3 regions of the Clostridium fermenticellae genome follow, and region 2 is predicted to be linked to each of the others. Evidence: riboswitches for the same ligand, from Rfam matches in the RefSeq annotation. Region 2 holds a riboswitch; each other region holds the start of a gene.

Region 1 (6,702 bases), 1.0 Mb from region 2:
GCTTTAGTACAAACTGAAAATGCTGAATTGAAGCAGACCATTTTAAAAATGCAAAGTAAATTGATATCTGGTAGAACCACAAGCATAAAATGACCCGATTCAGATAGCAGATAGTATTTGAATGAAAATTTAAGCCCGGTGGATAAATAAAAAACTGCCGGGCTCTATTTATTCACTTAAATAAAAAAGGTAGCTATCTTTAATTGAATTTTATCCTACTAATTTTTTAGATATTAGGCTGTCTATACTTTATGTAGTTTAAAAATCGTTTAACTGCAAGTGATGTACTCTTTTTATTTTTCAATGCCAATCCAATTCTTCGATAAGCAGGTACTTCCAATTCTTTTGTAATAACATGATAAGGAATACGCTGTAAAATAAGTTGTGGCAAAATACTAATGCCCAGACCGCTTTCCACCATAGACATAATGGCATAATCGTCCCATGTTGTAAAACGGATTTTAGGATAAATTTCACATTGATCAAATATCTTTGAAACATCTGCTTTTTCACTCTTTTCTAGCAGCATAAAAGGGTAATCACATAATGCCTTGACCGGGAAATATTTACAATTAACAAGAGGATGGTTTTCGGGTAAAACCACAAGTAGTTTATCCTGCTTTAAAAAAATTGTTTCAAATTCCGGAAGTGTAGGAAGCCTAAGAAAGCCGCAATCTACGCGTCCTTCTAGAATCCAGTTTTCTATTTCTGTATAGTCTCCAAGTAGCAATTCGTAATTAATGTTGGGATAATCTTTTTGAAATTTTTTAATTATATTCGGGAGCCAATGGGTTGCCACACTTGAAAATGTACCTATACGGATAAGTCCGGATTGCAATCCATTCAATTCTTCAATTTGCACCTGTAATTTCTGATATTCAGTACATACATTTTTAGCAAATGGTAATAATTTTAAACCGTCAGAAGTTAATCGTACACCAGAGTGTCGGCGTTCAAGAAGTGATACACACCATTCTTTTTCTAGATCATTAATCATACGGCTAATGCCAGACTGGGAATAATTCAGCATCTCTGCCGCTTTTGTAAAGCTGCCATATTCAACAGTCTTAATAAATGCCATATATTTTTGAATATTCATGTCCATACTATGTTTACCTCATATATATCTGATTTTATCATCTTTATCATGATAAACATTCATTTTTGTAATTTATAGGTTTATGATACACTATGCCTGTAGAGTTTTCAAGAGAAGGGAATGAAATAAACATGTTTTATGTAAGTGATATTTATACAACGCCGCCAAACAAGTTTGACACCCTACTGCAAAAGAAAACATATGAAGTATTACAAAGCTTACATATTCCGTTTGAACGTGTTGATACAGATAAAGCAATTACGATGGAGGATTGCGTTCAAATTGATAAGAAATTAGATATGAAGATGGTAAAAACTTTGTTTCTTTGCAACCGACAGCAAACAGTTTTTTATATGTTCATTACAACAGGTGATAAGAAGTTCAAATCAAAGGATTTCAGTAATGCATTAGGAGTAGCACGTGTTTCCTTTGCTCCTGCAGATTTAATGGAAAGGATGTTGGGAACTGAAATCGGTGCGGCAACTGTTTTCAGTGCCATACTTGATAACAATAGTACTGTACAAATTATTTTTGATAAAGATGTTGTTAACGAAGAATGGTATGGGTGCAGCGATGGTACAACTACTAGTTATATGAAAATCAAAACGGAACAAATTATTTACAATTTTTTGCCTTTTGTGAAGCATACGTTATCTGTTATTGAGATGTGATAAAGTAGTTTTTACCTGAAAACACCATAACATTAACTCTATTATAATTAAATAAAAAGGGGTGTTGATGAATGGTTTATACAACTGTAATACAGACTCCACTTGGAATGGTTAGAGCATCAGCAGAAAAGAATGCTCTTAAAGGATTGTGGTTTATTGGACAAAAGTATTATCCGAAGAATGTGGAGTTATGGATAAATAAGCCAGATTATAGAATTTTTAAAGAGACTGACAGATGGCTAAAAAACTATTTTTCCGGTAGAAAGAATTTATGCTTACCTAAGCTTGAACCTGAGGGAACAAAGTTTCAAAGAGATGTTTGGAATGTGCTTCTACAAATTCCGTATGGAAAAGTTATTACTTATGGAGAAATTGCAAAAAAAATAGCAGAGTTAAGGGCAATAGGTTCAATGTCAGCACAAGCAGTTGGTGGAGCTGTCGGACATAATCCTATATCAATTTTAATTCCATGTCATAGAGTTATCGGTTCTAATGGTAACTTAACTGGTTATGCTGGAGGAATCCAAAAAAAGAGGGCTCTTCTCATGCTTGAAAAGGCCCAAATTTATAATGCAACATCTCAGGAAAATAGTTTATAAATTATGTAGTATGGTTTTATGCTAAGTACTGTTTAGCATTTTCTTTAGAATTATTATTCTTTTTTTTAGATTTAAGTATTTTAAAAATTACAGCGAGAATTAAAAACCACACAGGTGTTACAAATAGAGCTACACGAGTTTCATTGTTGAGGGCAAGTGTAAATATAACAAAAGCAAAGAACGCTAAAATCATATAATTTATAATTGGATAAAACGGCATTTTGAATTTATTGTTTTTAGCAAGTTCTGGTTTGGTTTTACGGTATTTTATATGACAAATAACTATTATTGCCCAAATGAATATATAACAGAAGGTTGATATACTTGTGATAAGTACAAATACTCCTTCCGGCATAATGTAATTTAAAATAACTGCAATTAATATAATACAGGCAGAAAATATTGTTGCATTACATGGTATATGATTAGAAGTTAATTTTTTCATTGATTTAGGTGCATTATCTTCTTTAGCAAGTGAGAAAACCATACGGCTTGTACTAAATATGCCACTGTTACAAGCAGATGCGGCAGATGTTAATACAACAAAATTTACAATACTTGCAGCTGCAGCAATTCCAATTGCAGAAAATACTTGTACAAAAGGACTCTTGGCCGGATCGATCGAATTCCAAGGATATATTGCCATAATAACAGCAAGTGCTCCAACATAGAAAATTATAATTCTTATTGGAATATTATTTATAGCTCTTGGGATAACGTGTTCCGGATTTTCAGTCTCACCAGCAGTTAGACCAACTAATTCAATACCAGTAAAGGCAAATACAACCATTTGAAAAGATAGAATGAAACCATTCAGACCATTTGGAAACCATCCACCATGTCTCCAGAGATTAGAAAAGCTTGATGCTCCAGCGTTTGTTGAAAAACCTTTAATGATCATAAAAGTACCACCTATAATTAAAGCTAGTATTGCTATTACTTTAATTAGTGCAAACCAGAATTCCATTTCCCCAAATAGTTTTACAGCAGTAAGATTCATAATTAGTAAAATTACAAGAACTACAAGGCTTGGAAGCCATCTTGATATATTTGGAAACCAGTATTGTACATAGAGCCCTGATGCAGTTACATCAGCCATAGCAAGTGAAATCCAGCAGAACCAATATGTCCATCCAGTTATGAAAGCAGTACTTTCACCAAGATAATCGTAGACGAATTCCACGAAAGAATGGTAATTTGAATTTGAAAGCAGCAGTTCACCAAGTGCACGCATGACAAAAAATAGCATTATTCCTGTTATTGAGTATGCCAATAGAATAGATGGACCTGCTAGATGAATTGATCTGCCAGAACCGAGAAACAATCCGGTACCAATGGCACCACCTATTGCAAGCAATTGAACGTGTCGATTTTTTAAACCTCTTGATAAATTTTGATTTTCCTCCATATGTATTCCGCCTTTCTTATTTTGTATAAGTTTTTATTATTGGAGATACAAATGGGAATAGATAAGATACATACAAATGAAGTAATTTTTAAGTATTACTTTTATAAGATAAGTTATCTTTCCCTTGTCCTTTTACCTGAGAGTTTCGTCATATATAGACTTGCTCCTTCGGTTCTCTTTGTAGAGTCTCTCCAAGGGTTCATCCAATAGCGGTCATCTCTAATAAATAGGTACCTGAAAGATTTACTTCTTCGGTGAATGACTTTTCGTCATAACTCTCCCACTATCTTCATCTGAACGAATAAATTTCACCCTTATATCGTAATATATATCAGGAGAAATTGCAATATTTTTTTAGTTTCTGACAAAAATCATTATAAAAAGGATGCTTTTATTATGCAAGTCTTAAAGATGGATTTAGTTACAATTATGAAACCATATTTAAAAGAACTTATGGGAAAAAACAATGATGCTGTTCACCTTGTTATTAATGTACCTACATTTGACAGCATCTTCCTTAGATATAAATGATCTGTTTAGATTTTTATGAATGCAAGCTTAGATTTACTAGAAATTTTTTACGTGGCCAATTTTGGGAATCGCGGCCGGAGGATAAGTTAAACTTTCATTTATAGATCCTATTACTCTGTCACACCTTTTAACATTTTATAGAGAAGCTTATAAAGTGTCTTTATTTCTTCTAAATCAAGTTTAACACACTGACCGATTTGAGATGGAATCTTGACTGCTGTTTCCTTAAGTTTGTTACCTTCTTCAGTCAACGTAACTATTAAATTTCTTTCATCATCTTTTGATCTTACACGTGTAATATATCCTTTCGATTCTAACTTTTTCAAAACCGGTGTTAGTGTACCAGAATCTAGATACAGGTATTCTCCGAGTTCTTTAACATTTAATTCTATCTTTTCCCATATTACCATCATGGTAATATACTGAGTATATGTTAAATCTATTTTTTCAAGAAAAGGCTTGTATTTTTTAACAACCTCTTTTGCACATGCATAAAGTGGAAAACACAATTGATTTTCTAATTTTAAGATATCATATTTATTTTTCATGTTTTATACTCCTTTATGAATAATTATATCGTACACAATTAAATTTATCACTTTTCTTATAATTCTTCAATAAAATATTACAGAACAGCTCATTGATGATATTAAGAAAATTATATAGCCTTTTTAAAGGAGTGATGAAATGAAAAAAGGTGTATGACCATTGACACACCAAAAGAGAAATGATAATATAATTCTACTGATAATATATGTATATAAACAACATACATCCAATTATATTATACTACTTTCTAAAAGCGATGTCAATGCTTTTTTTATGGTAATGTTATTGAATTATTCATTACAAGGAAAGGATGGGATTAATTGAATAACTTTGAATGGAAGTTGGAAAATGAATGGCTGCAGGAAGTACTCAAAGAAGTTCGAAAACAGTTTAATGAAAAACATGATTTTAAAGAAAAATTTAGAAAAGATTCTATTGAAACACAAAAGCAGCTTTGGGAGGATATAGGCTCTTTGTCCATAACTAATGGATTGGATCAGGTTGTAGATTTTATGGAATACATCACAACATTGAAAATGCAAAAAAGAAGACATGAATTTGTCAGAAAACTTGAAGAAAAATATGAAAAAATGCTTTTATCCCCATACTTTGGGAGGATGGATTTTCTAGAAAGAGGAAATGATAAAGCTCAAAAATGTTATATTGGAAACTTCAATCTTATCAATGACAACTTTGATTTTCTAGTATATGATTGGAGAGCTCCAATTTCCAGCATGTACTATGATTACGAAATTGGAAAAGCTAATTATATATGCCCTGAAGGAAGCATTTATGGTGAAATCACTTTAAAAAGACAGTATAAAATCAATAATGGTAAAATTGAATATATGTTTGACAGCAATCTAAATATTGATGATGAAATACTTCAGGATATCTTGAGTAAAAGTACTGATAGTAAAATGAAGAACATAGTAACAACTATTCAAAGAGAGCAAAATAAAGTAATTCGTAATGAGGATTATAAAAATTTGATTGTTCAGGGCCCTGCGGGAAGTGGGAAAACTTCTATTGCTCTTCACAGGATTGCATACATCTTATATAAGCATAGAGATAAAATAGCATCACAAAATATAATAATATTTTCTCCAAATGAAATTTTTAATGAGTACATTTCCGATGTACTTCCTCAGCTTGGAGAAGACAATATGTGTCAAACTACATTTAAAGAATATATGCAAAAAGCCTTAGAATCTGATTTTAAAAAGGAAAGTTACAGTGAAATGATGGAAAATATTCTTGCAGCTAATAAAGACCCAATGTATCAAAGAAGAATAGTAAGTATAAAATATAAATCTTCCATACAATTTATAGATATATTAAAAAAATATGTAGACTATGCCGAAAAAAAAGATAGAAGCTTTAAAGATATTATTTTAAGAGGCAGATTAATAATTTCCTCTAAGGATTTGCAGGAACTGTTTCTTAAAGATTATATACAGTTTCCACTAAAAAGGAGACTTCATAAGATAAGGGAAAGAATATTATTTCTTATGGAACCTTATGAAAAAGATTGGGTTAACGAAGTAACCAGTAAATTTATGGAATCTGATCCTTATCTGGATAAAACAGAAGTTAGAAATCGCAGTATAGCTATTGTAAAAAATGAAATGAAGGATATATATTCTGAAATCAATAGAATGACAGAGTTTGATTTAATAGATATTTATAAAAAGCTTTTTATGAAATTGGAGTCTTTTTCTGCAAATTTTAATACCGGGTACAGCGAGAAGGAAATTGATGAAATAAAAAGCTATACTTTGGACAATTTGAAGGCTGAAAAGCTTAATTATGAAGATCAACCTCCTCTTCTATATCTCAAAGGTG
Region 2 (6,702 bases):
GTAAACGACGTATCAAGACATATAAAAGATAAAGGACATACCTTAGAGTATGTTGAAAATAAATTAGATAGAATAAATAATATTAGACCATACAGTAATAAAATAACTTTATTCTTTTCAGGACTTGTTGCTGGTTTTTTTACATTAGTGTTCGGTGGAAATTTAAGGGATTTTCTTGTTTCGTTTATAATAGGAATCCTGATAAGATTAACTTATTTAACTCTAAACCTCGTTCAAACTAATGAATTCCTTATAAATACTTTATCAGGTGCACTAACGGCACTAATTGCACTATCTAGTGTATATTTTCATATAGGAGTACATTCAGATAAAATAATTGTTGGTTCTATAATGCTTCTAGTACCTGGTATTGCAATAACTAATGCAATACGTGATACAATTGCTGGAGATATTATATCTGGAAGTTCGCGGGCAATTGAAGCAATTTTAATAGCTTCTGCCATTGCTTTGGGAACAGGAATAATATTAAAATTGTGGTTTATCATTTTAGGAGGTGTCTAAAATCTCAATAATTATAAACTCATTTTATACTCTAATTGCAACATTGAGTTTTGGAATCTTATCAAACATTCGTGGAAAGAATTTATTCTTTGCTTCCATTGGTGGGGCTCTGACATGGTTTTTTTATCTTCTTACACACTCGTATTTTCATATTTCAAATATGTTTTCATTTTTTATTGCTTCAGCAATGGGTGCAGTTTACTCTGAAATTATGGCACGGGTTAAAAAAACTCCAGTAACTACATTTGTAATATGTTCAATAATACCACTAGTTCCTGGTGGTGGCATGTATAATACAATGTTTGAAGTGGTACAGGGCAATATAAATAATGCACTAATTCTAGGTCTTAAAACCTTATCTATTGCTGGTATAATAGCCGTAGGGGTATTCTTTGTATCCTCAATCTCAAAAACAATTTCCTTATTCAGGAAAAAGATATTTTCAAATATTACAAAAAAATAGTAGTATTACTTTAAAAACATCGTTAAAGTTGACATAAGTTCTTTTACTTTATCATCATCTGAATTAGAATCAGAATGGGAAAAACAATTTTTTGCATAGTTTTCAAATATCAATCCACCAACCTTATTTACAGCTGCCCTGACAGCTGTAATTTGTATTAGAATATCCTTACAGCATGCCTCATTTTCAATCATTTTCTCTATTCCCTTTATCTGACCTTCTATTTTTCTCAGTCTGGTTTGAATATTCTTTTTATTTTCTTCCATTTAGCATATCACTCCTGATTTATATTAACTTTATATAAAGAAACAAAAGTTTAATTTTCATCTAATATAAATTTTTCTATAATTTCACCTACTCCTCCATTGTTATTATCATTTTTCGTAATATAATCAGCACTATTTTTGATTTTCTCTCTTGTATTTTTCATATACACTCCCAGTCCAGCTTCCATAATCATGCTTATATCATTTTCATCATTTCCAACTGCTATACACTGCTCCATCGGTATTTTATAAAAATTCGCCAGAATTTTTAAAGCATTTCCTTTAGATGTGCCTTTGGACAATAATTCTATATTATTAAATTCAGATTTTGTAACTTCTAAGCCTTGTACTTCATCTAATTTACTTCTAATATTATTTAAAAAACCTATATCATCATCCATAACTACTATCTTATTAAGATTATAGTTTCCAAGTTCTATGTACTCTTTAGCATCCCTTAAAAGGTGAATTTCAATTCCATATTTTTTATCAACACTTCTATTAAAATTATAAAAACTCTCTGCACTATATTTAAATTGTTCGCTGCATAATATACCATCATGATAGATATGGAAATACACATCTTTATTTTCTTTTCTAATCAAATTTATTGCCTCAATTGCTGACTGTTTAGGTACAAAATTCGATTGTATAATGTTTTTATTATCATCTAAAATTATGGCACCATTGCAGCAAATCATAGGTTGATTTTTAGATACACTTTCTTCATATACTCTAAGAGCAGCCGGTACTCTGCCAGATGCGACTACAAATTTGACTCCAAGCTTAGTTGCCCTATCTATCATTTTCATATTATAATCTGATATATGCTTTTTATCATTTAATAAAGTACCATCCATATCAACAGCTATCATTTTATATTTCATAATTTCCTCCCTTTACTTATAGCATAAATAATAATCCTCAAACATATTTTACTATATAGAGGTGATATATGTGAAAAATTTAATTTATTTTTTATTTACTGCATTAATTATATCTATTTTGACCACCGGATGCAATTATGATATTGAACGCAATCCATATATACATAAAAAGCCAAATAACTTTTACTACACAAACATATTATCTCAAAATATTCTATCTAATTCCTCATATAAATGCAGTATACTTAATGTTAATTTCTATAAAAGAAAAGATTTAGACAGTAAAAATACTGCTGTAATAGCAGCTTCTATTAAGACATTGAATAAAAATAACTTTATATCAAAACCCCAAAATTTTAATTTAAAACCTCTATATAAAATATTTTTTACATTCAATAACAGTAAAATGGTAATCAATGTATATAATCAGCAGTATATATCCATATACCCGTGGGATGGCAATTATTCAATGGATTATATTGATATGAAGGGCTTGCCAATTGCCCTTAATATATATAATTTATGTGAATACATATTTAACAATTACTCTTCTAATTAATTTTTAAAATACGCTTGAAAATACACATGTATGATGTTATACTGTGGATGTGATAATATAATATTGTTAAAGGATGACTATATAGTGAGATAGTTTATATACTGACCGAAGAAGCAATACCGAAATTCCACGATTTCAGTAGAAACTTTCAGGTAAATGTAACTATATATGACTTGACTCTGAAAATACTGTTTTATACAGAACCAAAGGTGTAAAATACTTTGATATTAAACTCTCAGGTAAAAAGACAGAGAATATGTGGTAAGATTAGTCTTATTTCATATTCTTTTTTTATTTCTTGTATTTATACTTAATATAATTTTAGTATTATTTAGATGGTACAAAACTATATTATCTGATATAATACAGATAATTTAACAAATCTGAGAAGGAATGATTTAAATGGCATTAGAAAAAATTAAAGGAAATACTTATTATATAAGCGCCTCAACCAATTCTGGTGTTTATGCTTTTAAAAATAAAAATTGTTTAATTATAGACACTGGTATAAATAATACAGATGCCAAAAAAATAGAAGATGCAATTTTAAAGAACAATCTTCATCCTAAATTCATAGTAAATACACACAACCATCTTGATCATTGTGGGGGCAATATTTATTTTCAAAAAAATTACCCTGGTTGTCTGGTATATACTTCATTAAAAGAAAAAATATTTATGGAGAATCCTGAATTTCAGGCATCTATATTATCATCTTCTACACCTATTAAAGGAATTGATAAATCAAATAAATCAATTAAAGTAGATTTTGTACTTGAATATGGAACAAATAAAATAGGGGATGAAAAGTTTGAAATAATCCCTTTAAGTGGACACTCTATAGAACAAATAGGTATTATAACTCCAGAAAAAGTTTGTTTTTTAGGTGACTCTATATTCAGCAGCGAAATTTTAAATAAATATTCTTTTCCATATCTGTATGATATAGAAAATAGTTTAAATTCACTAAATAGAATAAAAGAAATAGATGCAGATTATTTTATTATAAGTCATGCGGACAATATACTTGACAAACAACAGATTACAACCTTGGTGGATAAAAATATACAAAATATACAGAATTATATTGAACAGATACTAGAATTGCTAGATCAACCACTTACACGTGAAGATATATTGCAAAATATATCAATACTGAATGATTTATCCTTTAATTTTTATCAATACCATTTAAACTTTGGAGGAATATCCGCATTTTTACAGTACATGTATTCAGAATCTATGATTGATTATTCTATAGAAGATGGTAAACTATACTACTTTAAAAAACATTAGTAAAAGCTATAAATTTGGAGAAAAGACTTTATTATAAAAAAATTCTATGTACAAACTCCCAATTTGTACATAGAAATATAATTACAAAATATCACATGAATTTATTCAAATGCCTTTTCTCCTTAATTCATTTCATTACTTACTTCATTATTCATTTCACTATGTTTTCTACCATATCCAAAGTAAATTACAAAACCTATTGCAAGCCATATTATAAAAACTTCTTTAGTAAAAACAGGAAGTTGATAAACTAGAAATGCACAGAATGCAACTGATATTAATGGTGTAACAGGAACACCTGGACACTTAAATGGCCTTTCCATATCAGGATTCTTCTTTCTTAAAATTATAACTGATAAAGAAACTATGATAAATGCTGTCAGTGTACCTATATTAGCCATCTCTGCAAGTCTGCTTACTGGAAGTAAACCAGCTAATATCATTGTTATAATACCAATTAGTATAGTACTCTTTACCGGAGTTTTAAATTTAGGATGTACATCGGAAAATATTTCTGGAAGCAATCCATCTCTTGATAGTGAAAACAATATACGAGTAGCTCCAAATGTCATAACAAGTAAAACTGATGTTATACCACACAATGCTCCAACTGACACAAGAGCTGATCCCCAGCTTATACCTACCTGCTGTAATGCATATGAAACTGGTGCTGATGTATGTTTATAAGCAGAATAAGGTAAGATTCCTGTCAATACTGCTGTTACTATTATATAAAGCAGTGTACAAATTATAAGAGAAGCTACTATTCCTATAGGCAAATCTCTTTGTGGATTTTTAACTTCTTCAGCAGCTGTTGCAACAGCATCAAATCCTATGTATGCGAAGAATACAATTGCTGCTCCTTTAAATACTCCTCCTACACCATAAGGGAAGAATGGATGCCAATTAGCCACTTTAATGTGTCCAGCACCTATAACGATAAATAATATTACAACGGCTAATTTTACTAGAACAAGTATATTATTTAATTTAGAACTTTCGCTCATACCTTTTATTAGAAATAGTATAACGATTCCAAGAATAACTATGCATGGAAGATTTACTATTCCACCGTCTTGTCCAAATGGATTTGTTAAAGCCGGTGGTAGATTAATTCCAACTGCACTAAGCAAAGTAACAACATATCCAGACCATCCAACAGCAACGGTAGCAATTGTAACTGTATACTCTAGTATCAAATCCCAACCTATAATCCATGCCCATATTTCTCCTAAGCCTACATAACCATAAGTATAGGCACTTCCTGCTATTGGAATCATAGCTGCAAGTTCAGCATAGCATAATGCTGCAAATGTACATGTTATGCCAGATACTACAAAAGAAAGAATAAGTGCAGGTCCCGCATAATTTGCTGCAGCAACTCCAGTCAGAACAAATATTCCAGTACCTATAATTGCGCCAATGCCTAACATTGTAAGTTCAAATGGGCCAAGTACTTTTGCCAATGATTTTTTTGATGCCTCAGCTAATAAACTCTCAATAGGTTTAGTTCTAAAAATCGAGTTTGTTTTTGACATTAAATGCCACTCCTTTCAAAATTCATCGCTAATGTGATGTTAATATATTAAATTTTTAGAAAATAATAAAAAATTAAATAATTTTATGTACTTTTATAATAATAGCATACTTTTCTTTCATATCTTTAAAAGTTATATAATTATTTATTTTCAAAATTTTAAGTCAAATCATATATAATTATGAATAATATTAATCATGCATAATTATAATGTAACTTTTGATAATTAATTATCAAAAATTTATACTTTTATCAATGCATTCAAAGTAAATACATAAAAACTTTTTTGTATATTGATACAATATATATACATATTATCTAATATTAAAATAATAAATATTTTCTGAAATATCTTTTTTCAACTCAAAATAAAAAAAGGAAACGATTTTAATATAAAAACCATTTCCTTTTTAGTATTAATAGAATTTTATTTATTATTCATTACACTATTACGTCTGCCATATCCAAAATAAATTGCAAATCCAATTATAAGCCAAATTACAAAAACTTCTTTAGTGAAGGTAGGAAGTTGTGTGATTAAATATGCACAGAATGCTGTTGCTATAAGAGGAGTCACTGGTGAACCAGGGCATCTAAATGGTCTTTCCTGATCTGGTTCTCTCTTTCTAAGAACTATAACCGAAATTGATACTATACAAAATGCCGCAAGTGTACCTATATTAGTCATTTCAGCAAGTCTTGATATCTGTAAAAATCCAGAAAGAACTATAGTAACTATTCCAACTAGCAAAGTACTCTTAATAGGAGTTTGGAATTTAGGATGTACATCAGAAAATAATTGTGGAAGTAACCCATCTCTAGACAATGCAAATAATATACGTGTTCCTCCAAATGACATAACTACTAGTACCGACGTAATTCCACAAATAGCACCAACAGATACCAATGCAGATCCCCAATTTATTCCGACCCTTGCAAGCGCATATGCAACTGGAGCTGCATTATTATGGAATTGTTGATATGGAACCATTCCTGTCAATATTGCCGAAACTACAATATACAATATAGTACATACAATTAAAGATGCCACTATTCCTATAGGCAGATCCTTCTGAGGATTCTTAACTTCCTCTGCTGCAGTTGAAACCGCATCAAATCCTATATATGAGAAAAATACAATTGCTGCTCCCTTAAATACTCCTCCTACACCA
Region 3 (6,702 bases), 370 kb from region 2:
CTCACTCGTAGCTCCGGTTATTACCTGTAGTTCAGCCTCAATGGAACCATCTTCTGCTAAACTTCCATTATGTCCTCCGGCAATTACATTTACAGCTTCAGGATGTCCTATAACCTTTTTCATTTTAGGTAGTCTTATGACTTCATTGGCATTTCCTCCCGTAACAACTGCATCTCCTTTTATTGTTGAATCGGCAAGAGACTGCGAACTTCCATCCTGTCCTGCATACTCATCAGTTATAAGAACTGTTTTAATTCCTTTAGCACTTATCTTATTACAATTCATAACAAGATCAGCATCCGGATTTCCAAAGCCTTCTTCAGATATTATTACAGCATCTGCACCAAGTAACTCTACCAATTTAGCAGTATAACTGGAAGACCTTTCTTTGTCTGCAAGATAAACGGTTTCATTGGTTATAACACAACCCAAGAAATTTATATCCTTACCATGTCTTTCATACAAATCCTCAATAACTGGATGATTCAGATGAACATAAGTTGGATTTTTGTCACAAGCTGATACACAATTTCCGCTGACTACTGCACCATCAAATACTTCTGTCGGATACAAGAAAGTTGGTATAATTTTTTTAGCATCCACTCCATATACATAAGTGTCATGAAGAAGTCCTTGACTTTGAAGCATATATACATATAGAACTTTAGGCAAATCCGGATATTGTTTAACCTGCTCCAGTAATGGTAATGTCTCATATACCTTAAGTTCATCCGGTTCAACATCGGCTCCAGCTTTGCCAAGATAAACTGCTGCCTTAAAACCCATCATTCTTAAAGTTTCCTCATGCTCATACTGGTTTACTCCGTCTTTAACTTCACAAGTTATAACCAAATTATTTGTCTTTGAAAATGGAGTATATTTTGCACCTTCTCCACTCATATCTATAATGCCCTCTTGAAAACCCACAATATTTCCTGTAGTAACTACTGCTGCACCACTTAAAACATGCGTTCTTCCAGAGCCGACGGTATCAACTTTACTTATAAAACCGGGGAATATACCACCTTCACCATCAACTTTTACTCTAGGCTCTATTACATCTTTTACAGGTATTATTCTAGTTTCTTCTCCAGGTTTTACAATATTTAATTCAATACTTTCAATCCTATCGTCATTACTAATTTCATTTAACAGCTCATCTTTATTTACATATAAGATCCCATTTTCAACTTTCGTCTCACTGCCAAATTTAAGATCATCAATGTGTATTTTTCCTAACTCTAAACGCAATACGTTCACCTCCTAACTTTTTTATATAGTTTCACAATACGATTTAATAAAATCTTCAACATCTTTTAATGATGTTATTTTATCTGCAGTAATTGTGTTAACCTTTTCACCTTTGTTATAAATTATCATTGTTGGCAGGCCTAATACTTTTTGTCCTATTGCAAGTCTTCTAGCTTTACTTATATTAAGACTTGAAAATTTGATTTTGTCTCCATATTTTTCTTCCAGTCCATGCACACCAGGCATTAATTCTTTACAAATCTCACATTTGTCACCCCAAAAATCTACAAATACCGGTTTCTCAGTATAATTTAAAACCTCATCATCAAAATTTTGTTTTGTTAATTCAACCATATTATTCATCCTCCTTAATCTAAAATTCATTTTCTGATATATACTTTTCAGCAGTAGTTGCCGCTATTGCACCATCTGCCGCTGCAGTTATAACCTGTCTTAAAGATTTCTTCCTTATATCACCTGCTGCAAACACACCCGGTGTACTCGTTTTCATATCCTCGTCTGTTACAATATACCCTTTATCCATAGACACCTTATTTTCAAATAATTCGGAAATAGGAGTATATCCTACGAATACAAAGCATCCATTGACATCAAGTCTGCTTTTTTCACCTGTAAGTTTATTTTTTATAATTAACCCTTCAAGTATTTCATCACCTACAGCTTCTTCTACAGTCGAATTCCATATAAAACTTATTTTTTTATTTGCAAATGCTTTTTCCTGAAGTGATTTGACAGCTCTTAATTCATCTCTTCTGTGTATAACGGTAACATGTTCAGCAAATTTAGTTAGATAAATAGCTTCAGTAATAGCCGAATCTCCTCCTCCTACTACTGCTATATCCAGATCAGTGAAAAAATCAGCATCACAGGTTGCACAATATGAAATTCCGCGTCCTCTTAACTCTTTTTCATTCTTAAATCCTGAGAGCCTAGGATTTGCTCCAGTTGCAATTATAATAGTTTTTGCCCTGTATTCACTGTCCTTACCTTTTAAAACTTTTATCTTACTGTCCAGGTCAACCTCAGTTATTTCATCCTTCACAAATATCGTTCCAAAATCCTCAGCTTGTTTTTTCATTCTCTGAGATAAACTTGTTCCAGTACAATTTTCAATAGATCCTGGATAATTTTCTAATTCATCTGTGGTAGTTGCCTGACCACCGTACTTTGCTCTCTCTATAAGCAGAGTATCCATTCTAGATCTAGATGCATAAATAGCTGCAGAAAGTCCTGCTGGTCCCCCTCCAATTATTATACAATCATATAAATGCACCATAATGCTTCCTCCTATTTATTAAAGTATAACTTTTTAAGCTCTAAGACTACTCAAACGCGTTTCTTATCAGATCGTAGTCTATTAGTGAAAAATCTGTTAAAATTTTGTCATTCCAATGCGGAGTATTGTAATTTCTTGTAAATTTTTGGGTTGTATTTATACTGTCTTCAATATATTGTAAAGATTTAAAATCCACACTTTTCCTGCTGTTCTTGCTCAATACAATAGTTTTATATGGTGTTTCATTTGGTTTAACACTCCCCATAAGCGGATGGGTTAAAAGATTATGTCCACAATGTATATAATCTCTTGCTGTCTCCAGTACTTTCATAACACCTCCTTCCACAAAGTGTATTTCATGTTTAGCCCGAAGTTTGTCTTTGCTTAATGGATTATTAGTTACAATTATAACTTCTCCTATAATACCTCCTCCTATTCCTTAATAGTCTTAAGTTGAATATTAAAATAAAATTAAGGACAAAAGTAAAAGAAATCCCTTTCCTTTTACCTCTGTCCTTTTTACCTGAGAGATTTACTCCTTCGGTGCTTAAAGCTTTCCAGAGTCATGTCCTTTTTCGGTACTTTTGCCTGAGAGATTCATATTATTAAGGAAATAATACTTATTCCTTCGGCTATTCATTTAAGAATACTATAAAACTATAGCTAAGCAGTCATCTTCTAAATATTTTTAAATTAAAGGACTATGCCTAATCTCCCGAAAAATTCATCCAAAGTATTTAATATTCACACTCAGTTATATTATATGATAAATTTTTAAATATTTCCATACATTTTAGAATAATAATTAATAATTTTCTACAAAAAATACTCCACATGCTCCAGGTCCTGCATGTACTCCTACTACACACCCTACTTCACATTCTATAAAATCATTAATACTAAGTTTTAGTTCTTCTCTAAGTATTTCAACAATATCTTTACTTTTAACGCTCAAAAGTATTGTATCTTCATTTTCTTTTGAACCTCTTTTACTTAGATATTCCAGTATATACCTTACAGCCTTCCTGCTTCCCCTGACTTTATCCATAACAGCAAGTTTACCATCTTTTATTTCTATTATTAATTTAATATCCAGTATATTACCTATAATTCCAGCAGTCCTAGACAATCTACCACCCTTTACAAGATTCTCTAAAGTGTCAAATGCCAAAACACTTCTTACATGTGGTATTGTTTCAATTATAGAACTCTCTATCTCCTTAATTCCAAATCCATCTTCCTTAAGCTTTGCCGCCTTTAATACTAAAAGCCCTAACCCTGATGTAACATTTAAACTATCTATTATAGTTATGTCATCACTTTTAAGCATTTCTTTTGCTATACACGCCGATTGATATGTGCCGCTCATATTCGATGATATATGTATTGACAAAACTTTATATCCATTATCAAGATATTCCTTATAGCATTCGATAAACCTCTGAGGGTTAACTTGAGCTGTAGTCGGGAATTCCTTACTATGTTCCATTTTTTCTAAAAGTTCAGGTAAATTTATATCTATTCCATCCCTATAATTATGTCCATCAATATTAACAAGCAGTGGAAGGACTTCTATATCATATCTTTTTAATATATCAACTGGTAAATCTGAAGTACTATCTGTAATTATCTTTATTTTTTCCATAGACCAACTTCCCTCCTATTTCATAACCGGAAAGTTCATCTGCCTCAATGCTTCATATGCCACTATAGCAACTGTATTTGATAAATTTAACGAACGTGTTGTTGTATTTATCATTGGCACTCTAATACATTTTTCAGGATCACTTTCTCTTATGTAATCTGGTAATCCACATGATTCTCTGCCAAAAACAATGAAGTCATCATCTTTAAACTTAGCTTCGTGATAAAAATTCTTGCCATGTGTTGTTGAAAAATAAAATGTTGAGCCCTTATATTTTTCTCTCAGCTCTTCATAGGAATCATATATACTTAAATCCAAATAAGGCCAATAATCAAGACCAGCTCTTCTTAAATGTTTTTCATCCAGACTAAAACCCAGTGGTTTTATAAGATGAAGTTTGCTGCCGGTAAGTACGCAAGTTCTTGCTATATTACCAGTATTTTGCGGTATCTCCGGTTGAAACAATACTATATTTAAACTCAAATCAAATCCTCCTTATCTAACAATTAACAAATAACTTATTCTCATAAAACTCTTCTTAATATATTACTCTATAAAGCTTAAAGAGTAAAGAGGGAGTACCAAATAGTATTATTTAGAGCAATTAACTTATCATTCCCTATTATTTATATATTTTATTATTCCATCACAAATATTTTCCGCTAAATTTCTAAGAACATTATCCTTAGATAATTTATCTCTGTCACTTTTATTAGTTATAAAACCACATTCAACCAAAGCACACGGTATTTTACTATATCTTAATATTGCTATATTTTGTTTTTTTATGCCCCTATTATACCAATCATCTGATTTTACAGATTCATTCTCAAGTATTTTTGCAAGTTTTGTTCTCTCATCTGACTGATAACCTTTTGGATCATAATATAGTGTCGTAATTCCATTGAAGTTTGGATCACTAATTGAATTGACATGAACTGAAACAAACACATTCCCATTTGCTGCATTTACCCTATTTCCTATCTCTTTTAATGGTACAAGTACATCACTATCTCTTGTTAAAACAACATTGTATCCTTTATTTTGTAGATATTCCTGTTCATATTTAACTATTTTTAGAGTTAAATTCTTCTCATACATATTTCCATAGCTTGTACCCTTGTCTATACCTCCATGACCTGCATCTAAAATTATCGTATACCTACTATTATTCTGTTTGACTTTAGAAAATCCATCTTTCCCCTTAGCAGCCTCTACAACAGCTTGTCCTCTTACAGCAGAGTATCTACTATAAAACATTTGATTTTTACCAAACAACAGTAGTATTAAGGTGAAAAATATACAAGAAAACATGAATCTCTTTCTATTTGCGATCCTCATTTTAATCCTCCTAATCCTACGATGTTACCCAATTTTTAATATACAGTTAAATTCATCAATCTTAATATAATTTACATTTAAGTAAATATCTGTATATTTATTATAATATCAAACCACTTAATAATCAATTATTATTGTGTACATTATTTAATTTATTTTATAACATATAGGATTTGCAAGTATGACGACTATGACGGCTGCTGACATCATTAAAATCCATAAAATATGAACGCAAGCTTAGACTTACTAGAAATTTTTTACGTGACGTATTTTGGAAATCCAGGCCTGCGCATAAGTTAAGCTTTCAGAAGACACTGGAAACATTATCAGGTAAAGTAGAATATCTTTGTATCCATAGTTTTTTAGTCCTTTCTTTAACTTTTATATATGGCTATATAACAAGTTTCCAGCTAAACTACAAACTATTTAAGATAAATTCATCAAAACATTTGTCTAAAGTTTTTTGACCTTCAAATAATTCAATAGTTTTTCTTTTCATTTTTTCACTCCTCTTGGAGTTCTATTGTAAAAAAAATATACACCAGACACCCAAAGTTTTCCTTGAGGTCTAATGTATATAAAGTTTATGTTTAATATCTTGTAATATCTTTCAAAACATTGATCTGGTGCGGATAACAGGACTTGAACCTGCATGAAGTTTCCCTCACTAGAACCTGAATCTAGCGCGTCTGCCAATTCCGCCATATCCGCATAACGTCTTAATTATATCATACTTTATATCAATATTGCAAAACATGTGTAAAAAAAGTTACCGCAATATGGGGCTTATAATTTTAAAGTTAATTTATACCTGAGGGAGATACTGTCGAAATATAGGTACATTAAATACTTTTATTGTAATTCTTGGCCCGGTATTTTAGAAAATATATAAAGATTGATATGTTTGAGTTTATGAGTTTATCAATCTTTATTAGATTTTCAAAATACCGGGCTTTAGAATTACTAAAAGCATTTATAGTACCGGATTTTGACAGTATCTCCCGGGGGATGGATTAACTTTTTATTTATGAACCCTATATGCAGCAATTTAAATATTAGTTGTCCTGTTTTTCTGGATCCGTAGAATTATCCACATTCGTCTCTACTGTAGTTTCTGAATCCTTTGAATCAGTTGAAATTGAATCATCAGGCTCTTGATTAGGATTAT

The links. A riboswitch is a leader RNA that binds a small molecule or an ion and turns the genes downstream of it on or off. The one in region 2 is predicted to bind glycine.
Region 1: linked by a shared signal. The riboswitch ahead of D4Z93_RS02425 (amino acid permease) and the one ahead of D4Z93_RS10590 (MBL fold metallo-hydrolase) in region 2 are both predicted to bind glycine.
Region 3: linked by a shared signal. The riboswitch ahead of D4Z93_RS12160 (GrdX family protein) and the one ahead of D4Z93_RS10590 (MBL fold metallo-hydrolase) in region 2 are both predicted to bind glycine.

Annotation. Positions count from the first base shown of each region.
Region 1 covers NZ_CP032416.1:481,375-488,076, forward strand. Annotated here, with positions in the region: gene D4Z93_RS02405 (hypothetical protein) at 1-93, shown strand, start outside; gene D4Z93_RS02410 (LysR family transcriptional regulator) at 227-1,105, opposite strand; gene D4Z93_RS02415 (prolyl-tRNA synthetase associated domain-containing protein) at 1,192-1,770, shown strand; gene D4Z93_RS02420 (methylated-DNA--[protein]-cysteine S-methyltransferase) at 1,842-2,369, shown strand; gene D4Z93_RS02425 (amino acid permease) at 2,386-3,777, opposite strand; glycine riboswitch at 3,892-3,982, opposite strand; gene D4Z93_RS13585 (hypothetical protein) at 4,174-4,308, shown strand; gene D4Z93_RS02430 (MarR family winged helix-turn-helix transcriptional regulator) at 4,419-4,856, opposite strand; gene helD (RNA polymerase recycling motor HelD) at 5,178-6,702, shown strand, end outside.
Region 2 covers NZ_CP032416.1:2,268,077-2,274,778, forward strand. Annotated here, with positions in the region: gene D4Z93_RS10565 (threonine/serine exporter family protein) at 1-522, shown strand, start outside; gene D4Z93_RS10570 (threonine/serine exporter family protein) at 530-985, shown strand; gene D4Z93_RS10575 (metal-sensitive transcriptional regulator) at 991-1,251, opposite strand; gene D4Z93_RS10580 (Cof-type HAD-IIB family hydrolase) at 1,302-2,138, opposite strand; gene D4Z93_RS10585 (DUF4883 family protein) at 2,209-2,697, shown strand; glycine riboswitch at 2,771-2,871, shown strand; gene D4Z93_RS10590 (MBL fold metallo-hydrolase) at 3,100-3,993, shown strand; gene bcaP (branched-chain amino acid transporter BcaP) at 4,116-5,531, opposite strand; gene bcaP (branched-chain amino acid transporter BcaP) at 5,958-6,702, opposite strand, start outside.
Region 3 covers NZ_CP032416.1:2,639,597-2,646,298, forward strand. Annotated here, with positions in the region: gene D4Z93_RS12145 (glycine/sarcosine/betaine reductase component B subunit) at 1-1,251, opposite strand, end outside; gene D4Z93_RS12150 (thioredoxin family protein) at 1,273-1,605, opposite strand; gene trxB (thioredoxin-disulfide reductase) at 1,625-2,548, opposite strand; gene D4Z93_RS12160 (GrdX family protein) at 2,595-2,972, opposite strand; glycine riboswitch at 3,049-3,114, opposite strand; glycine riboswitch at 3,115-3,276, opposite strand; gene D4Z93_RS12165 (DegV family protein) at 3,354-4,193, opposite strand; gene D4Z93_RS12170 (tRNA (cytidine(34)-2'-O)-methyltransferase) at 4,209-4,676, opposite strand; gene D4Z93_RS12175 (N-acetylmuramoyl-L-alanine amidase family protein) at 4,806-5,534, opposite strand; tRNA gene D4Z93_RS12180 (tRNA-Leu) at 6,159-6,245, opposite strand; gene D4Z93_RS12185 (VanW family protein) at 6,590-6,702, opposite strand, start outside.